One region of the Bacillus marinisedimentorum genome, then DNA from elsewhere that is predicted to be linked to it. Evidence: riboswitches for the same ligand, from Rfam matches in the RefSeq annotation. Region 1 holds a riboswitch; each other region holds the start of a gene.

Region 1 (3,110 bases):
GCGCGCCAATTTCACAACCTCTGTCAGCTCTTCAAAATCATAATACGTTTCAAGGAGAAGACCATCAACTTTCTCGCTCAACAGGCTCTCTGCCTGCTCAGTAAAGCTGGCCCTGATTTCTGCCAGTGATGCCTCGCTTTTCCGGATGCCGCGCAGGCCGCCGATGGTGCCTAACACGTATGCTTTTTCCCCTGCTGCCTGTTTGGCGAGTTTTGCTGCCGCTGTATTGATTTCCGAAACTTTGTCTTCCAGTCCGTACCGGGCGAGCTTGATGCGGTTCGCGCCGTATGTGTTCGTCTGTATGACATTCGCGCCGGCGTTCACATACGCTTTATGGACATTCAGCACATCGTCAGGCTTCGTGACATTCAATTCTTCAAAACAGGTACTGATTCCGTTCGTATATAACAGAGTTCCCATCGCCCCGTCACCTATTAAAATACCATCCTGTAAATCTTTCAAAAATCCCATGCTTCCCACTCCTCTCCTTTTTATTGGACCGCCTTTGCCTCTTTCATGCCGCTGAAAGCAAGTTCAAGATCGTCTATCAAATCATATACATGTTCAATCCCGACGGAGAAGCGGAGCAGCCTGTTGCAGACCCCGTTAGCGGTTCTGATTTCCTCCGGGATATCCGCATGGGTCTGTGTGGCCGGGTACGTGATGAAGCTTTCCGGGCCGCCGAGGCTTTCCGCAAAAGTGATCAAGCGGAGGTGCTGCAGTAACGGCTCCACCCATTCTTCTTTTTCCAGCCGGAACGACAGCATGCCGCCGCGCCCCGGGTAAAGGACATCCGTCACTTCTTCCCGTTCCGCCAAAAACGCCGCAATCCGTTTGGCATTGTATTCATGCCGTTCCATCCGGAGCGATAATGTCTTCATCCCGCGCGCCAGCAGCCAGGAATCAAAAGGTGACAGGACAGCGCCGCTCGTGTTCTGGTAGCTGCAGATTTGCCCGCAAATTTCTTCCCCTTTTACTGCAAGCAAACCCGCCAGTACATCATTGTGACCGCCAAGATATTTCGTCGCACTGTGGATGACGATATCCGCCCCTTCGTCGAGCGGTTTTTGCAGGATCGGCGTGTAAAAAGTGTTATCGACAATCAAAAGCAGCCCGTGTTCTTTCGCAAACTCGGCCGCCTCCCTGATGCTCACTTCTTCCATCAACGGGTTCGTCGGCGTTTCCAGGAAAACCGCCTTTGTGTTTGCCGTTCTTCTTTCCGCAAAATCCTCAACTGTTTTTCCATATTGTATGTTGATGCCGTATTGCTTCCAGCTCGTTTCAAAAAGCCGGTATGTGCCGCCGTACAAATCGGCCGATACAAGCAATTCGTCTCCAGGCGCGAACAAGCAAATGAGGGCCTGTATCGCTGCCATCCCTGAACTGAACGCGAATCCTTCATCCCCATTTTCAAGACGGGCAATCGCATCTTCCGCCACTTCCCTCGTCGGATTGCCGGTACGTGTATAATCATAGCCGCCCGTCTGTCCGACCTGTTCATGCCGGTATGCAGTCGAGAAATAAACAGGGTGGTTGACTGCCCCTTTTTCATCTGTCCTGTTGCCGATCTGTGCCAAAATTGTATCTGTATGCTGTCCCATACGTTCTCCTCCTTGTTGTCATGATGGAAATGCCAGAATTGCCGCCACTATCCGAAAACGTTCATCGCTTTAACGCAGCAAACAGTAAATATAATAAAAAAAGCCTTTTCTGGAAGAAGAGGCTTTACAGATTCATGTATTTCCCCTTATCTCCCAGGCTTCTGCCTGGCTGGACGTAGCACCGGGCCTTTTCAGGCTGGTTGCTGAGATATCACAGGGCCAGATCCCTCCATCTCTCTTGATAAGTGTCGGTCAGACTATTCAATTGATCATTGTTTTTACCACTTTACAATGGAAAGCGCTTTAAACGCAAGAGAATTTTTTAAAAATTTTCATTTTTTTCTCTAAGCAATCTCTTCCACCTGCTCACTCATATAAAAATGACTTCCTTAATAAAATGCCAGAGGGAGGAATTCAGATGAAAAAGATCCGGCCTTACTTAACAACAAGAAGCCTTCATCCGGAAAATCAGGAGGCGCCGATTCATTTCTTGCACAGTGATCATATTCCCGGGAAGCTTTTTTACCGGCGCAACCATTTCGCTTACCCGGAAAACGTGAGCCCTGCCGGACATCTGCTTATCAGCGGGCTTGTCCGGCAGCCTTACTTGTTCCGCTATCAGGACTTCCACTCCATGCATTCAAAAACCATTACAGCTGTTTTGGAATGTGCAGGTAATAAACGGGCAAACTTCAAGCCGGCAGTATTCGGCGAGCAATGGGAAGACGGCGCAATCGGAGAGGGCCGCTGGACAGGAGTGCCGCTGCATCATCTTTTTTCCATGACAGGTCTGTCATCTTCAGCCAAAGAGGTTGTTTTTGAAGGATGGGATAAAGGAGAACGGACAGATATGGATGGAACGGTTCCCTTTGCCCGCAGCCTGCCGGTTGAAAAAGCACTGCATCCAGACACGATTCTTGCCTATGAATACAATGGCAGGCCTCTCTCATTTAAGCATGGATTCCCCCTTCGCCTTATCGTCCCGCAATGGTACGCTATGTCCTCGGTAAAATGGGTGAAACGAATAACGGTCATCGATCATAAGTTCCAGGGACCCTTCCAGTCAATCGATTATAACTATTATCCCCACCCCGACAGCGACTGGGACAAATTTCCTGTAACGACAACTCATGTCAATTCAATCATCCAAAAACCGCTGGACTACGAAATTCTGAATACCGGCATACATGAGATCAAAGGGATTGCATGGTCTGGTGAAGGAGAAATCACAGCAGTGGACATCAGCCTGGACGGCGGCCAGACATGGAATCAGGCAGGGTTAAGCAAACCGGCAAATGAACAGTACGCCTGGACAAAGTGGAGCATCGACTGGGAAGTGAGAGAACCCGGGGAGTATGAAATCAGGGCCAGGGCGTCTGACTCCGCCGGCAGGACTCAGCCGGCAGAGGCCTTTTGGAACCGGAAAGGATATGGATATAATGCTATTCAGGCGGTGCACGTGAAAGTAGAATGAGGGAGTGGAAAGGACGGAACAAGGGGCTTTGATTT
Region 2 (3,110 bases), on a different contig from region 1:
GTCATATACAATGTTTCCAGCGTCGCTTCCCAGACTTTATCCCAAATGACATTTTCAAACACTTTGCAGCACCTCTGCTTCCACTCCGCGTTTCCTGATATGGCTGATTGCCCGGTTCACTTCATCATCATCTCCGGAGAAATGGACAAACAATGTCCCATATGTGCCGCTGTTTGTCTGCTGCACTTTGCCCTGCAGAATGTTGACGATCACTTCGAATTTCTTAATCGTTTCATTTATGACAGGCTCTTCCGCGTCATTCCCGATGAACGTCAGTTGAATAACCTTGCCGTGTTCATACTGGGCAAGCAGATGCTCAATCGTTTCTTCAGCTTCATCAGGCTCGGTCACCTGTTTCACAAACCGTCTCGTCACTTGCTGTTTCGGTTTTCGGAATACATCTCTAACGTTTCCTTCTTCAACAACACGGCCGTTTTCCATAACCGCTACCCGGTGGCTGATTTTATGAATGACATGCATCTCATGAGTAATCAACACAATTGTCAGGCCGAATCGCTCATTAATATCAACGAGCAGGTCAAGAATCGAATCGGTCGTTTCCGGGTCAAGTGCAGATGTTGCTTCATCGCATAGCAGCACTTTCGGATTATTGGCAAGGGCGCGTGCGATTCCGACACGCTGTTTCTGGCCTCCGCTCAACTCAGATGGATATGCATCTTCGCGCCCCTGCAGGCCGACAAGCCGAATCAGCTCGAGGACCCGTTCGTTCCGTTCCTTTTTGGCTACTCTTGATATCTCGAGCGGAAATGCAATATTATCATAGACCGTTCGTGACCAGAGCAGATTGAAATGCTGAAACACCATTCCGATCTCCTGGCGGGCAAGCCTGAGTTCACGGCCGGATAACGTATTCATATTCCAATCACCGACTGTGATTGTGCCTCCTGTAGGCTTTTCCAATCCATTAAGCATACGGATCAGCGTACTTTTCCCTGCACCGCTGTATCCAATAATGCCGTATATTTCACCGTTTTGGATCGTAAGGTTTACATCTTTGACAGCTTCGATCGGTCCCTTTTTGGACTTAAAGACTTTCTCGATATTGGATAACTGTATCATGCTGTTTCCTCATTTCTTCCATAAATAATGACATCTGCATTTTAAGGCGCATCCAAAAAAAGTGTTCACCCATTCAATATAAAAAAACCTTTCTGCACAGATGAGCAGAAAGGTTTAATGAACAATTCCTTTCTCTCATCTCCCAAAGCCTCAGCTTTGCAGGAATTGGCACCTTTACAAGCATCATGCCTGCCGGTTGCCGGGTTTCATCGGGCCAGTCCCTCCACCTCTCGTGATAAGAGTCAATCACACTTTATTGAGTTAAACGACTAATGTTTTTGAAACTAATGAAGATATTAGCACGCCTATCATTAGCTGTCAACAAAATAGTCCAAAAAAACAGCTTAAACGACACGGGCTGACAATTGCGTACAGCCGCCTTTTCCTTTACGATGGGAAACAGAAACTTGATGAAGTTTAACATGAAAAGAAGAACACTGCCGGCAGCTTACCCAGCGGAAACCGGCTATAGTTGGGAGGATGGTTTGATGAAGGCACCGGGGTTCACATTAAAGGACATACAAACAGGAAACCTTGTATCTTTGGATGACTACAGAGGAAAAAATGTCATGATCACGTTCTGGGTATCATGGTGTCCGGACTGCCAGCGGGATTTGCCTCAAAAAGATGCTTTTTATAAAACACTTCCTGCAGAAACAGACCTGGCATTCATTACAATCAACGTAACAGGGCGTGAGGCCAGTACGGAAAACGCTTTAAAGATGGCACGCGAACAGCAGTGGACATTCCCTATCCTTATGGATGAGGGGACAAACGCATATGATGCCTATCAATGCACAGGGGTGCCTGCCACATTTTTGCTTAACCAGCATCATGAAATCGAAGCCTCATTTGATGACCGTGCTGATTTCATGGACATCATCCAATCACTCGGCACACTGCTCAAATGATGTTTTGGCCGTGATGCTTGCTCATCAGAAAAAGGGACTCCAGCCAGAGCTTATTCCTGAATGTACACTTGACTGAGAGCTCTTTATCCCGTTCAAGGGTGCGGAGCGGCTTCATTCCGGTTATCAAATTCACGAGCGCTCCATCGCACCCGCGAATAATTATGTCCGGGCATGTGTCCGGAAGCGCATATAAAAGTCGCAGCCCTTTATCTGACAACTCCACTGCTGCAGCCTCCTCTTCCGAAAAGAAGAACATCATCATTTCTGGTTTTTTGAATAACGGCTGTAGATGAGGAGCATTTCCCGCACCTGCTATCATTTTTGTTAGCGAAACCACAAACATGTTCATCACCGCTTTCAAGGAAACATCTTTACCCTGGAATTCGCCTTCCCCATCGAATTTCCTTGAAAAATCGTCCGACAATATTTTCAAAAAGCGGATGTGCGGCTGTTTGTGTAAAAGTTGACACGCTGCAGATCGGAAGTTATATTTGCGCATTAAGGCAGAACCCGGTCATTTTTTGTCACTCAGTGCTTCACCGTTACCAAAACAGAAAACACAGGCTTTAAAAAAGCCTGTGTCATTATTTCCCGAGAAATAAGGTAATATGTAAAAACAAATCGCCTTTTTCTCCGCTATTTATTGGTTATTTTTGCCGTTGGAATTATTTTGCTGTTTGTTGACTTTGTTTTTACCCTGGCTGTTATTTTGCTTTTTATCTTTCTGTTTGTTGCCGCCAGCATTACTCTTGCCTTCTTTATCAACTGAATCGGACTTATTCATTGAGCCATTATTTGTTTTTTTTTCAGCGTTTCCTTTTCCATTCCCGTTGGAATGACCATTTGACTTTCCAGTCTGGCCCGGCGGTTCCTTGTCTTCAAACCCAGGAGCGCCCTGCTTCTCGTTCTTCTTTATTTGGCCAGGTGCATTTGAATTAGGTACGGCTTTTTCATCTTTATTGCCTCCGGCATGCTGAATATTTACTCCCTTTCCATTTTTATCCATTTCAGGGCGTGGTTCGGCTTTCTTTTTCAGTTCAGTTACTGAAAGTGTCTTAGCCTCATCCATTGTCAGCTCGTTCCCCTGTTTGACAGCATCTTCATAAACAAGGTATTTAC
Region 3 (3,110 bases), on a different contig from region 1:
TTTGGACGCCATACGGGTGGTTTCACGCCATTCAAACGAATTTTCGCGCCATAGGAGCGGGTTTTCGCGCCGACCGGCTTTACGCTACATCCAGGGTGCGGCTTTCGCGCCGTTTCTCCTGGTTTTCGAGCCAAATCTGCCGCTTTTCTTGCCAACTCCTTCAAAATTCACGCCACAACTGTTCGCTTTCACGCCATACGGGTGATTTCACGCCATTCAAACGAATTTTCGCGCCATAGGAGCGGGTTTTCGCGCCGACCGGCTTTACGCTACATCCAGGGTGCGGCTTTCGCGCCGTTTCTCCCGGTTTTCGCGCCAAACCGATTACGTTTCACGCCGATATAGCCCGCTTTCACGCCACTTGGTTTGTTTCACGCCGTTCAAGCATTATTTCGCGCCAAAAAGCTGCGCGCTCAGGCCCTCTGACCGGATTTCTCCCCAAACAGCTCCGCGAACAGACCCCATGAATTACACCTCACACTAAAGGAAAGAAATTTTCCGACTGGCCTTAAGTGGGTAATCTCTAAAAAAAGCTCAGAACCGCTAATTAAAACGATTCTGAGCCTTTATTATTGTTCAGGATTCTCTACAGAATGAACTGCTTAAAAGATTCAGCAGTGATTTTAACACTATCCAAACACTTATTCAGCAGAAGCGAGTTCCTTCAGCGCGCCGGCTTTATCGGCTTTTTCCCACGGAACATCGATATCCGTACGGCCGAAATGACCGTATGCCGCTGTCTGTTTGTAAATCGGTTTTCTCAGGTCAAGCATTTTAATGATGCCTGCCGGACGTAAATCAAATGTCTGGCGGACCATTTCCACCAGTTTCTCTTCAGAAACTTTTCCTGTTCCGAACGTATCAATTGAGATGGAAACAGGCTGGGCAACACCGATGGCGTAAGCAAGCTGCACCTCGCATTTGTCAGCAAGGTCTGCAGCTACGATATTCTTGGCGACATAACGGGCCGCATATGCTGCGGAACGGTCCACTTTTGTCGGATCCTTACCGGAAAAGGCCCCTCCGCCATGGCGGGCATAGCCTCCATACGTATCGACAATGATTTTTCGTCCAGTCAAACCGGCGTCACCGAGCGGACCGCCGATGACGAACCGGCCTGTCGGGTTGATGAAAAATTTCGTGTCTTCATCAATCAGGTTTTCAGGAACAATCGGCTTGATGATATATTCTTTGATATTCCGCTGAATCTGTTCAAGCGAAACTTCCGGATGGTGCTGTGTCGAAATGACGATAGTATCAATCCTGACAGGATTGTCATTTTCATCATATTCCACCGTCACCTGTGTCTTTCCATCAGGGCGTAAGTATGGGAGGATTTCTTCTTTGCGGACTTCTGTCAGCCTGCGGGCAAGCTTGTGCGCGAGTGAAATCGGCAAAGGCATCAGTTCCTCTGTTTCCCTTGTGGCGTACCCGAACATCAAGCCCTGGTCGCCGGCTCCGATTGCTTCTATTTCGGCATCTGTCATTTGCCCTTCCCTTGCCTCAAGAGCCTTATCAACGCCCATCGCAATATCGGGGGACTGCTCATCGATAGATGTCAAAACTGCACAAGTTTCCGCATCAAATCCGTATTTTGCCCGTGTATATCCGATTCCTTTTACGGTTTCACGCACAAGCTTCGGAATATCCACGTATGTCGAAGTGGTAATTTCACCTGTTACAAGGACAAGCCCTGTATTTACTGTTGTTTCACAGGCGACACGTGCATTCGGGTCGCTCTTTAAAATTGCATCAAGAATGGCGTCTGAAATCTGGTCACAAATTTTATCGGGATGCCCTTCTGTCACCGATTCAGACGTAAACAAACGGCGGGTTTTTGTCATGGAACACTAGTACCTCCTTAAATAAAGACTGCTGATTGATACGGTACTCATTTCCCTAAAGGGATTATAAATTAACTTCCTCTTTGGCCTCTTGATGCCTGAAAGAGTCCTGTCAGCGGCAATAACAGGCAAATGATCCCCCCTTGCAGCAATTAACTCCGCTGCCCGGCAGGTTGCTATACTTCCAAAGCCTAAAGATGGGCTGAAAGTATAAAAAAACCTTCCCGTTTGAGGAAAGGTTTTACGCTCTTGCCTTTCGCTCTTATCGATCAAGGCTGTCCGCCTTGCTCAGGTTAGCACCTTTTCACATAGGGTGACGGTTGCCGGGTTTCGTTGGGCCTGTCCCTCCACCAGCTCGGGATAAGAGTATCCGTTCGCGTGCTATCATAACGCATTGGTCGAACCATGTCAATAAAACCGTCATGAACATCCGGACGTTTCAGGCAGTTTCCTCGTTTATTGTGTGAATAATATAAACATCCATTCCTTCTATTATCGTTATATTCCTTTCTTACGGTGTCTGCTTATAACCAAACTTATTCAATTTTACAGGTAACAGGCTGCCATTGTTCACGCCTGACACAGCCCTTTTCATCCGTTTCCTTCACAAACTTTTCATTCCCTGTGGCCAGCAAAATTCAAATGTATTTCAGTTCCTGAATCTGTACAAAGTAATGCCAACAGCTTACCTAAGGCACAGTAAGTGCATTTGTATCATATTGATACATAAACGTATTGAAAGGGATTTCAATATTAGAACACATTTTCCTTTTAAAGAGAAAAACTTGAAAATTTTTATAAAAAATTGCAAAATAAGTGTTTTCTGATGAAGAGACGGGCATATATAAGTATATTTTTCAGGTAAGCAACTTGTTTAGTGTAGACTGAAAAAATAAATGTGTTATACTATTTTTAGCATATCGAATCAAGTGTAAAACTCGGTCATTTATCCCTATGGGACCAAAGATTTTACACCTTCTGTTCCACAGCGGAGTCTCATAAGGAATCTCATATTATGAAGAAAGAAGGTTTGTGTAATGAACTCAGTAGATCTTACAACCGGCCTGGCCGCCATCCTGAATGGCAATAATGTCCGGCATAACCTATCCGTACCAGAATTGACTGAAAAGGCGCTTCTCCGCAATGAAGGGGTTTTGACATCAACCGGAGCACTCAGGGCTACAACCGGAAAATATACCGGGCGCTCCCCTAAAGATAAATTTATTGTAGAAGAAGCCTCCACAAAAGATAAAATAAATTGGGGAC
Region 4 (3,110 bases), on a different contig from region 1:
CATTTGCTTGCTAGCATCAGCGTGATTGCGGGCGTCAGTATGGGAGCAAGCAATGTTGAAACAGAAGTGATGGCGACTGACAGTGCTGTATTCCCCTTTGCGAGATATGTCATGACGTTGGATGCTGTACCGCCGGGACAGCTGCCGACAAGAATGACCCCCGCTGCAATTTCGGGAGGCAATTCCAGCAAAACAGCAAGTCCGTATGCGACAAGGGGCATGACCACAAACTGCGCGCCCACGCCGATCGCCACTTTTTTCGGCTGCTGTGCGACAGCCTTGAAATCGCTGAACGTCAGGGTCATGCCCATGCCGAACATGATGATGCCGAGTAAAATCGCTATGTACGGCCCAATCCAGGTGAATCCTTCCGGATACAGAAAGCCGAGGACAGCAAATAACAGAACCCAGACAGCAAAGGTGTTTCCTGCGAATGTACTCGCTCTGGCAAGTGATTTCAAAAAAATCCCTCCTAAAGTTTTAAATCCCATTATACGTACAATTCTGAATATTTCAATACTGAAATGCAAAAAAGCATTAAAGGATACACTGAGGTGAAATGTGACTGAAAAGGGGCAAAAAAAAGGCCGTTATATGAACACTATTGCCTGGGTGGAAACATCGCTGTTTTTCATTTCAACTTTCTGGTAAATTTGACGTAAGTTATGGAGAAAATGACTGCTTTATATTTTTACATAAGGAGAGGGATATGATGAAGGAAATCGAAGTAACTGCCGCAGGTTCTGAAAAGAAGGGATGCGGCTGCAAGAACAAGCATAAGCATGGAGGACATGGAAAGGGAAGCTGCAAAAGCAATCATGAGGGGCATCACCATAAGCATGGCGGGGGAGGATGCGGCTGCAGCCATAAACATGATGAAAAAACTGCTGAGTAGGAAGACATATCTCAGAGTAAAGTAAATCCGCCGGAATCTCGTAATAAACGTCAGCTATAAGGCGGACGAATGGGAATGCTGGCAGCGATATTCCTGAACATGTTACAGGAGGCGCGAAACAATTAGTTATAGAAACAATTAGCCGGGTATCGTCCTCTGGCGAGAGCTGGTTCAAATGAGAGGAACGGTCAGTCAAGAATCGTTATCTTTTTGTATAACAATCCGGCATACTTTAGAGATGGTACCCGGATAAATTTCGGTCTAACTGCCAGTTTTCAGAAAAATTGTTTTTTTTGTGCAACAATGTGCAGGTCACCCTATTTTTTGGCGGTTCGTATGGTACAATGGAAATATCAATAAGGTTATCAGGAGTGGACGAGAGATCTGGCTCTTTGACTCCACAGCAACCTGCCGAAAGGGACAAGGTGCTCCAACCAGCAAAGCTGCGCTTTGAATGATGGCAACGGAGGAAACTCTTTTTGCGCCAAAGCGAAAAGGGTTTTTATTTTCTCCGGAAACAGGATTCCTGTTTCGTTATCATACCTCTCTTGATACCTTGACCATATTCTCAAGGGGAGATTCTTGATGAACATCAATGGAACCGCACGAGGGCACATGGCGAAAAGTATGACGCCGGCCAGGTTCATCGGACATGTGGTGAATTTCATGGACCGGCAGCTTAAAGAGTTTGATGCTCATGCAGAAGCAACATTGAATCCGTTTTACAACCGCTTTTATGTCAAAGTTCTTTATGAAGGGCGTTATCATATCCTTTCCTTCTCGGATGAGTCGGTAAAAGGGTACCAGAGAAGAGGCCCTTACGCGCTTGACCGCGAAATGTGGAACAGCCTTTTTGACAGGGGATTGTATATCCCGGTAAAAGGCCGCTACTTGACAATGATGTACGCAGGATAATGGTATGTATTGAGCAGGCTGCAGCAAACAGCCTGCTCTTTTTTTTAGACTGGTTCCGGCACCCGCACGTGAAGTGGAGGAGGGATAATCCATCCTTTTTCTTTGTTGAGGCGGAGCATCCGGGCACCGAATTGCGCCTTATTCAAATGGAATTGGCCGAACATCATGGCAATGTCCTCACGTGTTGCCTGCCCCATGGCCTGGCTGCACGCGACAAGGCCTTCCGCCAGATTTTTGGAAAGGGCCGCGCTTATTTCCGGGTCGTTGATTCGTGCCCCCGCCGGGATTTGGTCAAGGCTGGCTTCCGGGCGTTCAGGCGGTACAGGCGGCAATGCAATGCCGTTTTCTTTCAGAACAGTTTCCACTTGTTCGATTTCCGGCTTCGAACTGCGAAGCATTTCATCGATCAAGTTACGGAGATCCTCATCCCCTGTATGGTTCATGTAAGTTTGAAGTGTGGCGACACCCGCTTTTGAAGCTGCATAGTAGCTCCACACCGCAAAGACTTCTCCATAATGAAGTGGCTCATCGGTTTGATTTCCGCTCAATACTCCCATAACGACACTCCTTAATGTTTTTAAATTCATGAAAAGGCTCCTTCGTGCAAGTGAATAGTGTTGCACGCATATATCTTTTGCGTATCGGGTGTTTTTTATCGAAGGGATTAAATTACAAAGAAGTAAAAAAGTACGGTTGACAATTTGTAGTTAGGTGCGTACACTGTCAACAAGATGTTTGAATATTCAAAAGCGGTATTCAAACATGCAGGAAAGAGCAGAGTACAGAGCAGAGCTGAGAATGAGAAGATGAGTTGAGGACAGTATAGAAGAGGAAAAGAGCAGAGTTCAGGAAGTGATCAGGGGCGGAGTGTGCCCATATTTCATCTTTTTTTATCCTCCATTTTTTACCTCAACCCCTCATTCTCCATCAACAATGGAGAGGTGAGTCTATGCATTCCTATTCCTTACAATCCTTTTTACGTGATGCTAAAACGCATCACACCATTCCTTTATCAACCGGTTTTTACAGTGACACACTGACGCCGGTCCGTATTTTCCAGAGCCTGGATGAAGAAGCGGCATTTTTGCTTGAAAGCAATGAAGACGGCCATGAGCGGTCCCGTTTTTCGTTTATCGGCTTAAAACCTTTTATGGAAATCCGCGAGAACACTGGAACTTTTCAAGTTGAAGAGTTAGAAACAGGGCATATCGTACAGATGCCTTCTTTTAAAGATGCTTTTGATTATGTACAGAACAAGCTTATAGTCAAAACACCCGGCATCAATGCTTCTTTTTCAGGG

Evidence for each region. A riboswitch is a leader RNA that binds a small molecule or an ion and turns the genes downstream of it on or off. The one in region 1 is predicted to bind S-adenosylmethionine.
Region 2: linked by a shared signal. The riboswitch ahead of A4U59_RS01310 (methionine ABC transporter ATP-binding protein) and the one ahead of A4U59_RS14965 (methionine biosynthesis PLP-dependent protein) in region 1 are both predicted to bind S-adenosylmethionine.
Region 3: linked by a shared signal. The riboswitch ahead of metK (methionine adenosyltransferase) and the one ahead of A4U59_RS14965 (methionine biosynthesis PLP-dependent protein) in region 1 are both predicted to bind S-adenosylmethionine.
Region 4: linked by a shared signal. The riboswitch ahead of A4U59_RS15845 (hypothetical protein) and the one ahead of A4U59_RS14965 (methionine biosynthesis PLP-dependent protein) in region 1 are both predicted to bind S-adenosylmethionine.

Annotation. Positions count from the first base shown of each region.
Region 1 is NZ_LWBL02000049.1:69,801-72,910, reverse strand. It holds gene A4U59_RS14970 (bifunctional homocysteine S-methyltransferase/methylenetetrahydrofolate reductase) at 1-471, opposite strand, end outside; gene A4U59_RS14965 (methionine biosynthesis PLP-dependent protein) at 492-1,601, opposite strand; SAM riboswitch class I at 1,745-1,849, opposite strand; gene A4U59_RS14960 (sulfite oxidase) at 2,020-3,075, shown strand.
Region 2 is NZ_LWBL02000005.1:172,954-176,063, forward strand. It holds gene A4U59_RS01305 (methionine ABC transporter permease) at 1-5, opposite strand, end outside; gene A4U59_RS01310 (methionine ABC transporter ATP-binding protein) at 55-1,080, opposite strand; SAM riboswitch class I at 1,213-1,322, opposite strand; gene A4U59_RS01315 (peroxiredoxin family protein) at 1,503-1,991, shown strand; gene A4U59_RS21585 (hypothetical protein) at 1,984-2,424, opposite strand; gene A4U59_RS01325 (anti-sigma factor domain-containing protein) at 2,632-3,110, opposite strand, start outside.
Region 3 is NZ_LWBL02000029.1:53,875-56,984, forward strand. It holds gene metK (methionine adenosyltransferase) at 642-1,844, opposite strand; SAM riboswitch class I at 2,104-2,211, opposite strand; gene pckA (phosphoenolpyruvate carboxykinase (ATP)) at 2,882-3,110, shown strand, end outside.
Region 4 is NZ_LWBL02000052.1:6,682-9,791, reverse strand. It holds gene A4U59_RS15855 (bile acid:sodium symporter family protein) at 1-461, opposite strand, end outside; gene A4U59_RS21865 (hypothetical protein) at 783-920, shown strand; SAM riboswitch class I at 1,255-1,359, shown strand; gene A4U59_RS15845 (hypothetical protein) at 1,481-1,810, shown strand; gene A4U59_RS15840 (DUF3231 family protein) at 1,855-2,397, opposite strand; gene trpE (anthranilate synthase component I) at 2,760-3,110, shown strand, end outside.